One region of the Streptomyces sp. NPDC001902 genome, then DNA from elsewhere that is predicted to be linked to it. Evidence: riboswitches for the same ligand, from Rfam matches in the RefSeq annotation. Region 1 holds a riboswitch; the other holds the start of a gene.
What was found. A riboswitch is a leader RNA that binds a small molecule or an ion and turns the genes downstream of it on or off. The one in region 1 is predicted to bind glycine.
Positions count from the first base shown of each region.

Region 2: linked by a shared signal. The riboswitch ahead of gcvP (aminomethyl-transferring glycine dehydrogenase) and the one ahead of gcvT (glycine cleavage system aminomethyltransferase GcvT) in region 1 are both predicted to bind glycine.

Region 1 covers NZ_JBIATA010000043.1:19,770-26,504, reverse strand. The annotation lists gene ACFYYN_RS40900 (enhanced serine sensitivity protein SseB C-terminal domain-containing protein) at 1-762, opposite strand, end outside; gene ACFYYN_RS40895 (enhanced serine sensitivity protein SseB) at 840-1,622, opposite strand; gene ACFYYN_RS40890 (hypothetical protein) at 1,806-2,615, shown strand; gene ACFYYN_RS40885 (AAA family ATPase) at 2,650-3,327, opposite strand; glycine riboswitch at 3,500-3,601, shown strand; glycine riboswitch at 3,603-3,729, shown strand; gene gcvT (glycine cleavage system aminomethyltransferase GcvT) at 3,781-4,893, shown strand; gene gcvH (glycine cleavage system protein GcvH) at 4,979-5,359, shown strand; gene glyA (serine hydroxymethyltransferase) at 5,424-6,695, shown strand.
Region 2 covers NZ_JBIATA010000051.1:8,796-15,530, reverse strand. The annotation lists gene ACFYYN_RS42705 (hypothetical protein) at 452-1,042, shown strand; gene ACFYYN_RS42700 (DUF5999 family protein) at 1,292-1,498, shown strand; gene gcvP (aminomethyl-transferring glycine dehydrogenase) at 1,571-4,459, opposite strand; glycine riboswitch at 4,615-4,719, opposite strand; gene ACFYYN_RS42690 (PRC-barrel domain-containing protein) at 4,821-5,201, shown strand; gene ACFYYN_RS42685 (DNA polymerase IV) at 5,114-6,565, opposite strand; gene ACFYYN_RS42680 (MerR family transcriptional regulator) at 6,659-6,735, opposite strand, start outside.

The sequences.
Region 1 (6,735 bases):
GTACGTCGTACCGGGGACACCGGGCGCACCCGGTACGCCGTGGGCGTCGCGGGAGTAGAAGGGCTGCGCGGAGGCCCGCATCCACATGCCCACCGGGTCGTACTCGTCCGTGAGCGCGACCGTGGCGACCGGCAGCCCCTGCGGCACCGCCCCGAGGGCGGACTGCATCATCAGGCGCACCGTTTCCGCGGCCTGGGGCCCGGCGTCGTAGAGGTCGACGCCGATCGCGAGGTACGGCTCGCCCAGCGCGGGCTGGACCCATGCGCGCCGCAGCGAGCGGACGGCCGGGGTGCGATGGGCCTGCTGGGACAACAGGGCGTAGTACTGGGGGATCTGGAGCGCCGGTTCGCCGATCCGCAGCGGTCCGGCCGGGGAGCGGTCGAGCCCGAGGCAGACGCGCCGCAGGTCGAGCCAGGGGATGCCGACGCCGCCGCCGGGGGCGTGCGGGTTGAGCCACAGGCCCCACCGGTCGGGGAAGAGCGAGGCCGCGATCTCCCGACCGGAGACCACCTCGTGGGCCCGGTTCCAGCCGCAGGCGGAGAACTCCTGCGGTGAGGTCACGCAGGGCGCGTAGCCGTGGCCGGCGACCTCCATGTTGCCGTACTGCGCGTCCGCCCCGCCGGGGGTGCCCTGCCAGAGCAGCATCCACACCTGGCTGTCGGCGAGGGTCCGCAGCACTTCCTCGTAGGCGTCGTACCTACCGGGCGTCACCTGCCGGAGCGCATGCTCCAGCCCCCCGCCCCCTCCCACGCCGGCGCTCACGTGTCCCGCCCTTCCGCGTCTGCCTCGTCCGCGTCGTCTGCTTCGCCGAATGCTTCGGGTGTCGTGTCGGACCCAGGTTATGCGCCCGTGCCGACATAGAAGGGTCGCACGCGCTCCAGCATCCAGTCGCCGATGGGGTCCTGTGCGACGTCCAGCAGCACGAGGTTGACCTGCCAGGGCAGCGGTACGGCGCCGAGCGCGCGCCCGAGGGCGGCCATGGCGGCGGCCCGGTCCTCCTCCTGCCAGCGGTCGAGCTCGACGCCGACGAAGAGCGTGGCGGGATCGCCCTCGACACTGGCCAGCGCGCGGCGGGCGGAGAGCACGACGGGGAGCACGGCGAACTCGCCCGCGGCGGCGGCCAGGAAGTCGACCGGCTCCTCGTCCGGCGAGGGTTCCCACAGCCGGACCCGGGCCCCGGTCGGGGTGCCGGGCTCGCGGTCGGTGCGGCACAGCTCCATCACGGCGGCGGGCGGCAGCGGGATGCCCACCGCGCCACCGGGGTTCACGGCGATCCCGAGCTGCGGGGGCAGCCCGCGGGCGAACTCGCGGGCGGGGGCGACGGCGAAGCTCATGCCGGAACCGGCGGCGAGGAACTGCCGTTCGGAGCTGAAGACCGGGACGTAGACGCCGCCTTCGAGTTCGAGGGTCGGCAGGTCGAGGTCGGTGCTGTCGGGGCCGCCGCCGTTCGGCAGCGGGATCCACAACTGCGAGCGCCCGAGCACCTCCAGGACGCGGGCCGTGGCACCCGGGTCGCCGAGTGCCGCGGAGAGCACTTCCTCGAGTTCGTTGGCGGGCCAGCCGCCCCCACCGTGGCCCGCCGGGGCGAAGCCGTCCGGTATCCGCTGCCCCGGGATGTTCACTGCGTCTCGCCTCGCAATTTCCTGTGGTGGTGCGCTCCGTGGAAACCCTATCCGGCGACGGGCGCGCGCGACCCCCGCATCCCGGGGTCGTCACACGATGCGATCGTCCGGTTGCGAAGCGTCACTACGGCTCCGAAGGTAGGACGAGCAAGGAGAAAACCCTCAACCGGGAGATATCTCGACATGCGCATCACCAGGATCAACTCCACCCTCATAGCGGCGGCTGTCTGCGCCTCGCTGACGATGGGCCTCACCGGCGGTGTCGCGAGTGCCCACGCCCCCACCCGGAGCACGGCCGTCGAGGTCGAGCACCTCGCCGCCCGCGCGGCGCAGACGGGCAACGCCGAACTCATCGCCAAGCTGGGTGACACGCTGTCCATCGGTGCCAAGCTCACCCAGGAGGCCCAGGTCGAAGCCCCTGACTCGGCGAAACTGGAGGAACTCCGCAGGGGTCTGGAAGAGGCGAGCCAGCAGCTGGCCTCGGTTCTCGACCAGGCTGGTGCGGTATCTCCCGGTGTCACCGACCCGTCGGCCTACGATCCGGGCGCGCCACAACCGGGCCTGGAGCCGGCCGATCCCGGCCAGCCGGGTGACCTGAGCGCCGTCGACCAGATCGGCGGGCCGGGCGACCAGGGCGCCGCGGACGCCGTCACCGACGTCAAGAACGCGCTCACCAAGCTGGTCCAGGACGTCACGGACCTGCTGGCCAAGGTGCTGGCCAAGGACCTCGCGGGTGTGACGGCCGGTGTCGCCACCGTCGTCGCCGACCTGCAGGCCCTGCTGCTGGCGGTGCCGAAGCTGCTCACCGGCGCACTGCCGCTGCCGATCCCGCTGCCGCTCCCCCTGAACGACCAGGGGCAGCAGCTCTCGCCCGACGGGCAGCTCTCGCCCGACGGGCAGCTCTCGCCCGACGGGCAGCTCTCGCCCGACGGGCAGCTCTCGCCCGAGGGGCAGTTCGCGCCGGAGGGCGCGGCGGAACCGCAGGTTCCGTAGCGGTACCGTCCCTCACGCGTCGCGGCCCGGCCGCTCAGCCGTCGAAGTCGATGGCCTCGAGCTCCCGGGCCGCTTCGCGGTCCAGCAGGACCACCGAGGCGCACGCCGCGGGCAGCCGGCCGGCCTCGGCCTCCGCCAGCAGGCGGCGGGAGGCGTTGCGGTGCCGGACCATGGCGTACGTCGACACCCCCCGGCCGCGTTCGCGCTGGCCGTCCAGCGCGGTCCGCAAGGGGACGTCCAGCAGCACCAGGTGCATGCCCCGCCCGCGGCGCCGGGCCTGACGGGCGACCCAGGCGCGCACCCAGCGCAGGGTGCCGCAGTCGTGCAGGACGACGCTGTCGCCGGAGCGCAGCGCCCGCCACAACCCCGCGTAGTGCGCGATCCGCACCAGGGGGCGGTAGAGGGCGTACGGCAGCAGCCGCGGCAGCCGGGCCTGCCAGCGTTCCCGTACGTCCTGAGAGTCGATCAGGCGGGCACCCCCCGTCGCGCGCCGCATGAGGGTGCTCTTCCCGCCGCCCGGGAGGCCGGAGACGACCAGCACGTCGCCCGCCGGGTAGCGCAGGGTGCGCACGGGCCGGCGCCCCCGCCGCAGATCGAGGAGCCGGCGCGGCCGCACGGCCCGGCCCCCGCGGCGCGCTCCCCCGGCCCGCGCCGGTACCGGCCGGGACACGGCCGGACCTCCGGCCGTCGCATACGCACTCTGCCACCGCACAGCTCGCCTCCGGGTCCGACGTTCAAGAAATGGTAAATCCTGTGTCTTTGCCTACCCAGAGGAACGGCGGGGTTACTACCGGATCGGAACCGGACCGGGACATCCGGGACGCGATCGCGACAACGGCGGGAGCCCGTGCAATGATGGCGGCCTCAATCTCATACCGGCCGTTCGAGGCCGCGCGGGAGAGTTTCCGCACCGCCACGGCGGGGTGGGGCGCCGAAGGAGCAAGTCCTCCCTTGAATCTCTCAGGCACAGATACCGCGCGTCCGAGGCACATCTGAAAAGCGGACGAGTCCGCCCCGGCCGACGGGGCGCCGTCCCACCCAAGGTGCAAACCGGGACTCCTCCGCTCGGAGGGTCCAGGTGAACCTCTCAGGTTCCGATGACAGATGGGGAGGGCCTGCCCGTCATGGCCCTATCCGTCGTTTCCTTGCCTTGGGAGCCCGCCCGATGAGTGAACCCCGCCGTACCGCACTGGACGCGCTGCACCGCGCCCTCGGCGCCACCATGACCGACTTCGCGGGCTGGGACATGCCGCTGCGGTACGCCAGCGAGCGCGACGAGCACACCGCCGTGCGGACCCGGGCCGGTCTCTTCGACCTGTCCCACATGGGCGAGATCACGGTCACCGGTCCGGCCGCGGGCGAGGCCCTGGACCACGCGCTGGTCGGCCACATCTCGGCGCTGGCCGTGGGCCGTGCGCGCTACACGATGATCTGTGAACCGGACGGCGGCATCCTCGACGACCTGATCGTCTACCGCCTCGGCGACCAGGAGTACATGGTCGTCGCCAACGCCTCCAACGCCCAGGTCGTCCTGGACGCGGTGACCGAGCGCGCGGCCGGCTTCGACGCCGCCGTCCGCGACGACCGGGACGCGTACGCGCTGATCGCCGTCCAGGGCCCGGAGTCCCCCGGGATCCTCAAGTCGGTCACCGACGCCGACCTGGACGGGCTGAAGTACTACGCGGGCCTGCCCGGCACCGTCGCCGGCGTCCCCGCGCTGATCGCCCGCACGGGCTACACCGGCGAGGACGGTTTCGAGCTGTTCGTCGCCCCGGCCGACGCGGAGAAGCTCTGGCAGGCGCTGACCGAGGCGGGCGCGGACGCCGGCCTGGTGCCGTGCGGCCTGTCCTGCCGCGACACGCTGCGCCTGGAGGCGGGCATGCCGCTGTACGGGCACGAGCTGACCACCGCGCTCACCCCCTTCGACGCCGGACTCGGCCGGGTCGTGAAGTTCGACAAGCCGGGTGACTTCGTGGGCCGGCAGGCCCTGACCGCCGCCGCCGCGAAGGCCGAGGCCGCGCCGCCGCGCAAGCTGGTCGGCCTGGTCGCGCAGGGCCGCCGGGTCCCCCGCGCGGGCTACCCGGTGGTGGCGGGCGGCGAGGTGGTCGGCGAGGTCACCTCCGGCGCCCCGTCCCCGACCCTGGGCAAGCCGATCGCCATGGCCTACGTGGACGCCGCGCACGCCACCCCGGGCGCCTCCGGCGTGGGCGTGGACATCCGCGGTACGCATGAGCCGTACGAGGTGGTCGCCCTGCCGTTCTACAAGCGGCAGCGCTGAGGCACCGGTCACATCCGGCACAGCCGTCCCACCTGTCAAGACAGCCGTTCACCAGCACATACCGTCATCCAGGAGAATTCACGCCATGAGCAACCCCCAGCAGCTGCGGTACAGCAAGGAGCACGAGTGGGTCTCGGCCGCCGACGCGGACGGCGTGTCCTCGGTGGGCATCACCGAGCACGCGGCGAACGCCCTCGGCGATGTCGTCTACGTCCAGCTCCCGGCGGTCGGCGACACGGTCGCCGCGGGCGAGACCTGCGGTGAGCTGGAGTCGACCAAGTCGGTCAGCGACCTGTACGCCCCGGTCTCCGGCGAGGTCACCGAGGTCAACGAGGACGTCGTCAACGACCCCTCGCTGGTGAACTCGGCGGCCTTCGAGGGCGGCTGGCTGTTCAAGGTGAAGATCTCCGAGGAGCCGGCCGACCTGCTCTCCGCGGACGAGTACACCGCCTTCACCGGCAACTGACCGCTCGGGACCTCCCGACCGCTCCGCCCTGTCCACTCCGACCTCCGGACGGATGACCCCCCTGATGTCGCTTCTCAACAGCTCACTGCACGAGCTCGACCCCGACGTCGCCGCCGCCGTCGACGCCGAACTGCACCGCCAGCAGTCCACCCTTGAGATGATCGCCTCGGAGAACTTCGCTCCGGTCGCGGTGCTCCAGGCCCAGGGCTCGGTGCTGACCAACAAGTACGCCGAGGGGTACCCCGGCCGTCGCTACTACGGCGGCTGCGAGCACGTCGACGTCGTCGAGCAGCTCGCGATCGACCGGATCAAGGCGCTGTTCGGCGCCGAGCACGCCAACGTCCAGCCGCACTCGGGCGCGCAGGCCAACGCGGCCGCGATGTTCGCGCTGCTGAACCCCGGCGACACGATCCTGGGTCTGAACCTCGCCCACGGCGGGCACCTGACCCACGGCATGAAGATCAACTTCTCCGGCAAGCTGTACGACGTGGTCGCCTACCACGTGGACGCCGAGACCGGTCAGGTCGACATGGCCGAGGTCGAGCGCCTCGCCAAGGAGTCCCGGCCGAAGCTGATCATCGCCGGCTGGTCGGCGTACCCGCGGCAGCTGGACTTCGCGGCCTTCCGGCGGATCGCCGACGAGGTCGGCGCGTACCTGATGGTCGACATGGCGCACTTCGCCGGCCTGGTGGCGGCGGGGCTGCACCCTTCCCCCGTGCCGTACGCGGACGTCGTCACCACGACCACGCACAAGACGCTGGGCGGCCCGCGCGGCGGCGTCATCCTGTCCAAGGCCGAGCTCGCCAAGAAGATCAACTCCGCGGTTTTCCCCGGCCAGCAGGGCGGCCCGCTGGAGCACGTCATCGCGGCGAAGGCGGTCGCCTTCAAGGTCGCGGCGACCGAGGAGTTCAAGGACCGCCAGGTCCGCACCCTGGAGGGCGCGAAGATCCTCGCCGAGCGGCTGACGCAGCCCGACGTCACCGGGGCGGGCGTCTCGGTGTTGTCCGGCGGCACCGACGTGCACCTGGTCCTGGTCGACCTGCGCAACAGCGAGCTCGACGGACAGCAGGCCGAGGACCGGCTGCACGAGATCGGCATCACGGTCAACCGCAACGCCGTCCCGGACGACCCGCGTCCGCCGATGGTCACCTCGGGTCTGCGCATCGGCACCCCGGCGCTGGCCACCCGCGGCTTCGGCGCGGAGGACTTCCGCGAGGTCGCCGACGTCATCGCCGAGGCCCTCAAGCCGGGCTTCGACGCGGGGACCGCCGAGGCGCTCGGCGCCCGGGTCACCGCCCTGGCCGAGAAGCACCCGCTGTACCCCGGCCTGAAGTAGCGAGCGTCACCCGGTGTGCGGGGCCGGCCACGAGGGCGGT
Region 2 (6,735 bases), on a different contig from region 1:
TGCGGCACATTCCGCGGGCATGGACGGAATTCACATGCCGTCGGCGCCAGTGTCGTGAAAAACACCGACGAGATTCAGCCATCCGCAGTAGCGCGGAAAGCGCAGTTCACGGCGTGGGCGACGGCGCAATTGGGGAGCTATTACCTTCCCCGGGTGACCTGGAAGCGCCTTGCCCGTAATATCACTGACGGCTAGATGAAACACTGCGCGAACACTCCTCGTATATCCTTCGTTCACAGGCAGAGCCTCCGCGACCCGCCGCGCGCCCGCGACGCATCCGGCCACGGGAAGGGATCCGCATGCCCACGCTGATTCCGTACGCCGCCGCCCCCGCGCGCCCCGCGGATCCGGGCTGTCCCGGCCTGCCGCCGCTTCGTCTGCTCCATCGCTGACAGTGCTGTCCGCGCCCCGCCGAACACCCCCCGTGTCTCCTCATGAGAGGCCGCCCACCATGCCGCTGCAGGTAGCCCCAGCCCCCGCTCCCGCCCTGCGGAGCGTTCTCGCCGCCCTGAGCTCCCCCACCGCCGTCCGTGAGGCCCGCACCCCCTCACTGCGCAACGCCACGGGGCCCCTGGTCGCCGAGCATCCGCTCCCCCTGCACGTCCTCGACCCCGTGATCACCGAACCGGGAGGACTGCCTCGGGCGCGACTGACCGGCTGGCGCTTCCACATCCGTACCGGCGACAAGGTGGCCGCCGCGGGCGAGACCGTGGACACCCCGGACGGCTGGGCGTTCTCGCACTTCTGCGAGGGCCCCTACCTGGCCTCCACCGAGCGCGCGCTGCGCCAGGCCGACGCGCTCACCACCCCCTACCAGCCGCACCTGCTCTCGGTACCGGGGCTCTACATGCTGACGCTGTGGCTGCACGGGGACGTCACAGCGGACGCGGGCACGGCCCAGCCGGCCCCTTCCGACCTGCTGATCCCGCTGGCGCCGGCCCCGCCGGGGATCGCCGCGCACCGCATGCACCGGCTCTCCGACCTGGTGCCGGTGCTCACCCTGCGGCTGGCTCCGCCACCCCTGCTCGGCACCACCGCCTGAGGCTCCCGGCTGGGGCGACCCGCACACGCCTCCGTGACCGCCCGGTCACGGAGGCGTTGCATTGTCCGGGCAACCGCCCGCGAGAGTGAATGCGTCCCCAACTAACGAGGACAGCTCACGCGAAATCCCTGCGGAAATCCCTCAGTAGAGCAACACTGGGACCGACCGACTGAACGGGGGAGCGGCATGACTGAGGTTCCTACCCAAGGCAGCCGTACTTCACACCACTCGCAGCGAAAGACGTCGTCCATGTGCCCGCACCAGCCGCATTGTCCGTCCGCCGGCAGCCCCGACCGCGAGGCCGCCCACATCATGGCCAGCCACCCCGAGCAGGGCTGGAGCCTGCTGTGCAACGGCGTCCTGCTCTTCGAGGACACCGGTGAGCTCCTCCCCGACGGGCAGATCATCGCCCCGCACCGCCCGCTCGGCAGCGAGCACATCGTCACGGCGGCCTGACCCGGGCCGGGAACGACACAGGGCCGACCCCGCTGGAGCAGCGGGGCCGACCCTTGAGCGCGTCAGGCGCCCTTACGCGTCGTACTCGTCCAGCGGGGGGCAGGAGCAGACCAAATTGCGGTCGCCGAAGGCGCCGTCGATGCGGCGGACCGGCGGCCAGTACTTGTCCGCGGCCGACACGCCGGACGGGAAGACCGCCTCCTCACGGGAGTACGGGTGCTCCCAGTCGCCGCCCAGCGCCGCCGCCGTGTGCGGGGCGTTGCGCAGCGGGTTGTCCTGCGCGGGCCACTCCCCCGAGCCGACCCGCTCGATCTCGGCGCGGATCGCGATCATCGTGTCGCAGAAGCGGTCCAGCTCCGCGAGGTCCTCGCTCTCCGTCGGCTCGATCATCAGCGTCCCGGCCACCGGGAACGACATCGTCGGCGCGTGGAAGCCGTAGTCGATCAGGCGCTTGGCGACGTCGTCGACCGTCACGCCCGTCTCCTTGGTCAGCGGGCGCAGGTCGATGATGCACTCGTGCGCGACGAGACCGCCGGGACCCGTGTAGAGCACCGGGAAGTGCGGCTCCAGGCGCTTGGCCACGTAGTTCGCGCTGAGCACCGCCACCTGGGTGGCGCGCTTGAGGCCCTCGCCGCCCATGAGCCGTACGTACGCCCAGGAGATCGGCAGGATGCCGGCCGAGCCCCAGGGGGCGGCCGAGATCGGGCCGACGCCCGTCTCCGGGCCGGCGGACGGCTGGAGCGGGTGGTTCGGCAGGTACGGGGCGAGGTGGGCGCGGACCGCGACCGGACCGACGCCGGGGCCGCCGCCGCCGTGCGGGATGCAGAAGGTCTTGTGCAGGTTCAGGTGCGACACGTCGCCGCCGAAGTGGCCGGGCTTCGCCAGGCCCACCAGGGCGTTGAGGTTCGCGCCGTCCACGTAGACCTGGCCGCCCGCGTCGTGCACCGCGGCGCAGATGTCGCCGATGTGCTCCTCGAAGACGCCGTGCGTGGAGGGGTAGGTGACCATGAGCACGGCGAGCTCGTCGCGGTACTGCTCGATCTTGGCGCGCAGGTCCTCGACGTCGACCTCGCCGTCGCCCGCGGTCTTCACGACGACGACCCTCATGCCGGCCATCACGGCGCTGGCGGCGTTGGTGCCGTGCGCGGAGGACGGGATGAGGCACACGGTGCGCTGGGCGTCACCGTTGGCGCGGTGGTATGCGCGGACGGCCAGCAGGCCGGCGAGCTCACCCTGGGAACCGGCGTTCGGCTGGAGGCTGACCTTGTCGTAGCCGGTGACCTCGGCGAGGCGCTCCTCCAGCTCACGGATGAGCGTCAGGTAGCCCTCGGCCTGGTCGGCCGGCGCGAAGGGGTGGAGCGCGCCGAACTCGGGCCAGGTGACCGGCTCCATCTCGGTGGTCGCGTTGAGCTTCATGGTGCAGGAGCCCAGCGGGATCATGCCGCGGTCCAGCGCGTAGTCGCGGTCGGCGAGGCGGCGCAGGTAGCGCAGCATCGCGGTCTCGGAGCGGTGCTGGTGGAAGACCGGGTGGGTCAGGTAGTCCACGCCGCGGGTCAGACCGGCGGGCAGCGCGTCCCCGGTGGTCGCGTCCAGGGCCTCGACGTCGGCGCCGGTGACGCCGAAGGCGTCCCAGACCGCGGCGAGGTCGGCGCGGCCGGTGGTCTCGTCGCAGGCGATGCCGACCAGGTCGGCGTCGACCTGGCGCAGGTTCACCCCGGCCTCGCGGGCGGCGGCCACGACCTCGGCGGCACGGCCGGGCACGCGGGCGGTGACGGTGTCGAAGAAGGCTCCGGTGGTCACCTCGACACCGCCGGCGCGCAGGCCCGCGGCGAGGACCGAGGCGTAGCGGTGGGTGCGGCGGGCGATCTGCGCCAGGCCCTCCGGGCCGTGGTAGACCGCGTACATGCCGGCCATGACGGCGAGCAGCACCTGCGCGGTGCAGATGTTGCTGGTGGCCTTCTCGCGGCGGATGTGCTGCTCGCGGGTCTGCAGGGCCAGACGGTAGGCCCTGTCGCCGTCGGCGTCGACGGAGACGCCGACCAGGCGGCCCGGGAGGCTGCGGGCGTACGCGTCACGGACGGCCATGTAACCGGCGTGCGGGCCGCCGAAGCCCATGGGCACACCGAAGCGCTGGGTGGTGCCGACCGCGATGTCCGCGCCGAGCTCGCCGGGGGAGGTGAGCACGGTCAGGGCCAGCAGGTCGGCGGCGACGGTGACGATCGCGCCGAGCCCGTGCGCCTGCTCCACGAGCGGCTTGAGGTCGCGCACGGCACCGGAGGCGCCCGGGTACTGCAGCAGCACGCCGAAGACGCCGCGCTCGGCGATCTCCGCCGGGATGCCCTCGCTGAGGTCGGCGACGACGACCTCGACGCCGGTCGGCTCGGCGCGGGTCTCGATCACGGCGACGGTCTGCGGGAAGGTGTCGGCGTCGATCAGGAAGACGCCGTCCTTGACCTTGCCGACCCGGCGGGCCAGGGCCATGGCCTCGGCGGCCGCGGTGCTCTCGTCGAGCAGCGAGGCGCCGGAGGTGGACAGCCCGGTGAGGTCGGCGACGACCGTCTGGAAGTTCAGCAGGGCCTCCAGGCGGCCCTGGGAGATCTCCGGCTGGTAGGGCGTGTACGCCGTGTACCAGGCGGGGTTCTCCATGACGTTGCGCAGGATGACCGGCGGGGTGAAGGTGCCGTAGTAGCCGAGGCCGATCATGGGGCGCAGCACCTGGTTGCGGTCGGCGAGCGAGCGCAGCTCGGCGAGGACCTCGGGCTCGGTGCGGGCGTCGGACAGACCGAGCGCCTCGGCGCTCTTGATGGTGTCCGGCACGGCGGCGGCGGTCAGCTCGTCCAGCGAGCCGTAGCCGACCTGCGCGAGCATCTTGGCCTGCGCACCGGCGTCGGGCCCGATGTGGCGCTGCTCGAAGGGGATGCCGCGCTCCAGCTCGGAGAGTGGGATGCGGTTGGCGGTCATCTGCGGAGGCCTCCTGGTCTGACGCGACACGGCCTCCCCCTCTGTCATCTGAACCTGAGAGCTTCACCGTCCCGCAGGTGCCGGGACGGCTTTCACCGTCGGTGAGGAAGCGGCCGCGCACGCGGTGTGCCGCCCTTCCTGCTTTCCAGAGTGACCTCACCCATGCGGTACGGATGCCTGAGAGATTCCGGGGAGGGTTTGCTCCTTCGGCGCCCGGCGGACGGTTCCCCGCGTCGCCAGGACTCTCCCGCAAGGGGTCAGCAGCCGCTGTCAGCGTACCAGCGCGGTCCGGGGACGGGTCATGTGACAGCCGCCACCTTTCGTGCCTAAATAGGATTAATCGCGACCAGTTGGAGGGACCGTGCAGACCGGTATCGATCCGCGCAGCCTCATCGGGCGCAGGGCCTTCGACCGCAACGGGATGAAGATCGGCACGGTCGACGAGGTGTACCTCGACGACGCCACCGGAGAGCCCGAGTGGGCCGCGGTGCGCACCGGCCTGTTCAGCCGCGACGCCTTCGTGCCGCTGGAACCGAGCGAGTTCACCGGGGAGGAGCTGCGCGTGCCGTTCGACAAGGCACTGATCAAGGACGCCCCGGACTTCGGCGTGGGCCGGCACCTCTCCCCCGAGCAGGAGCTGCAGCTCTACCACCACTACGGCATGAGCGGGCCTTCGCTGTCCGGCCCGGTGCCGGAGCCCCCGCCGGACCACGACTTCGGCAAGCTGGCCGGCGACGCCTGACGCGGGAGCCCCCGCAGGCCCGGTAACACCAGCGGGAGCGGTTCGGACGGCTCGAGTTCCGGGTCGGTCACCGCGAAGGTGCGCACCCGCCCCGGCGCCGGCGAGCCCGGCTCCTCGAAGCGGACGGTGACCCTCCCGACCCCGCTGCCCTGTACCCACCCCGCGCCGTGCTCGGTGTGCCGCACGTCCTGGCCCGGCACCCAGCGCCGCTCCGCCGGCTCCGGCTCCCGGGCTTCCTCCACGGGCCGCTCGTCAGCCCCCTCGGACGGGGCGGACCCCTCGCCCGCCTCCTCCTCCCGTTCGGCCGCCTGGGCGAACAGGTCCTCCTGCGTGAAGTCCGCGAGCCCCGCGACACCGACCCCGAGCAGGCGTACGCCGCCGGTGATCTCGACGGCCTCCAGCAGCCGCGCCGCGGTCTCCCGCACCACCGCGAGGTCGTCGGTCGGGGCGCGCAGGGTCTCCGATCGGGTCAGCGTCGTGAAGTCGTACCGCCGCACCTTCAGCACCACCGTGCGGCCCGAGCGGCCCGCCGTGCGCAGCCTGCGCACGCAGCGGTCGGCCAGCCGGTCCACCTCGAGCCGGACCCGGACGCGGTCGGTGAGGTCAACGTCGAAGGTGTCCTCGACCGAGACCGACTTGCTCTCGCGGTCGGCGACCACGGGCCGCTCGTCGATCCCCAGGGCCATCCCGTGCACATGGGCGCCGTGCGCCTTGCCGAGCAGCCGCACCAGCTCGGCCTCCCCCGCCTCCACGACCTCGCCGACCGTGAGGATGCCCGCCCGCCTCAGGTGCTCCGCCGTCGCGGGCCCGACGCCCGGCAGCGTACGCACCTGCATGGGGGCCAGCAGCTCGCGCTCGGTGCCGGGCTCGATGACGACCAGCCCGTCGGGCTTGGCCTGCTCCGAGGCGATCTTGGCGAGCAGCTTGGAGCCCGCGAGCCCCACCGAGCCGGTGACCCCGGTGGCCGCCCGGATGTCCGCCCGCAGCCGCTCCCCCACCGCGCGCGGGTCGTCCGCGATCCCGCCCGCCTCCAGGTCCACGAAGGCCTCGTCGAGGCTGAGCGGCTCGACCAGCGGCGACAGCCGTGACAGCAGTTCCATGACGATGTCGCTGATCTGCCGGTAGACGGCGAAGCGCGGCACGAGGTACGCCGCGTTCGGGCACAGCCGGCGCGCGTGGGCCATCGCCATGGCCGAGTGCACCCCGTGCACCCGGGCCTCGTACGAGGCGGTCGCGACCACGCCGCGCGGCCCGAGGCCCCCCACGACGACCGGCTTCCCCCGCAGACTCGGCTTCGCGGCCTGCTCGACGGCGGCGAAGAACGCGTCCATGTCCAGGTGGAGGATGGTCGGCGCGCTTCTCACAGTCACCGATGGTGCCCCACGGGTCCGACATCCGCCGTACGTCTGTACGGCGGACGGGTGGGCCGCGGTCCGATCCGGGCGGTTCGGCCCGGTTCAGCCCGCGCGGTTGCGGCGCCGGGCCAGCTCGTCGCCCGGATTGTGGCCGACCACGGTCTCCCCGGTGTCGACGC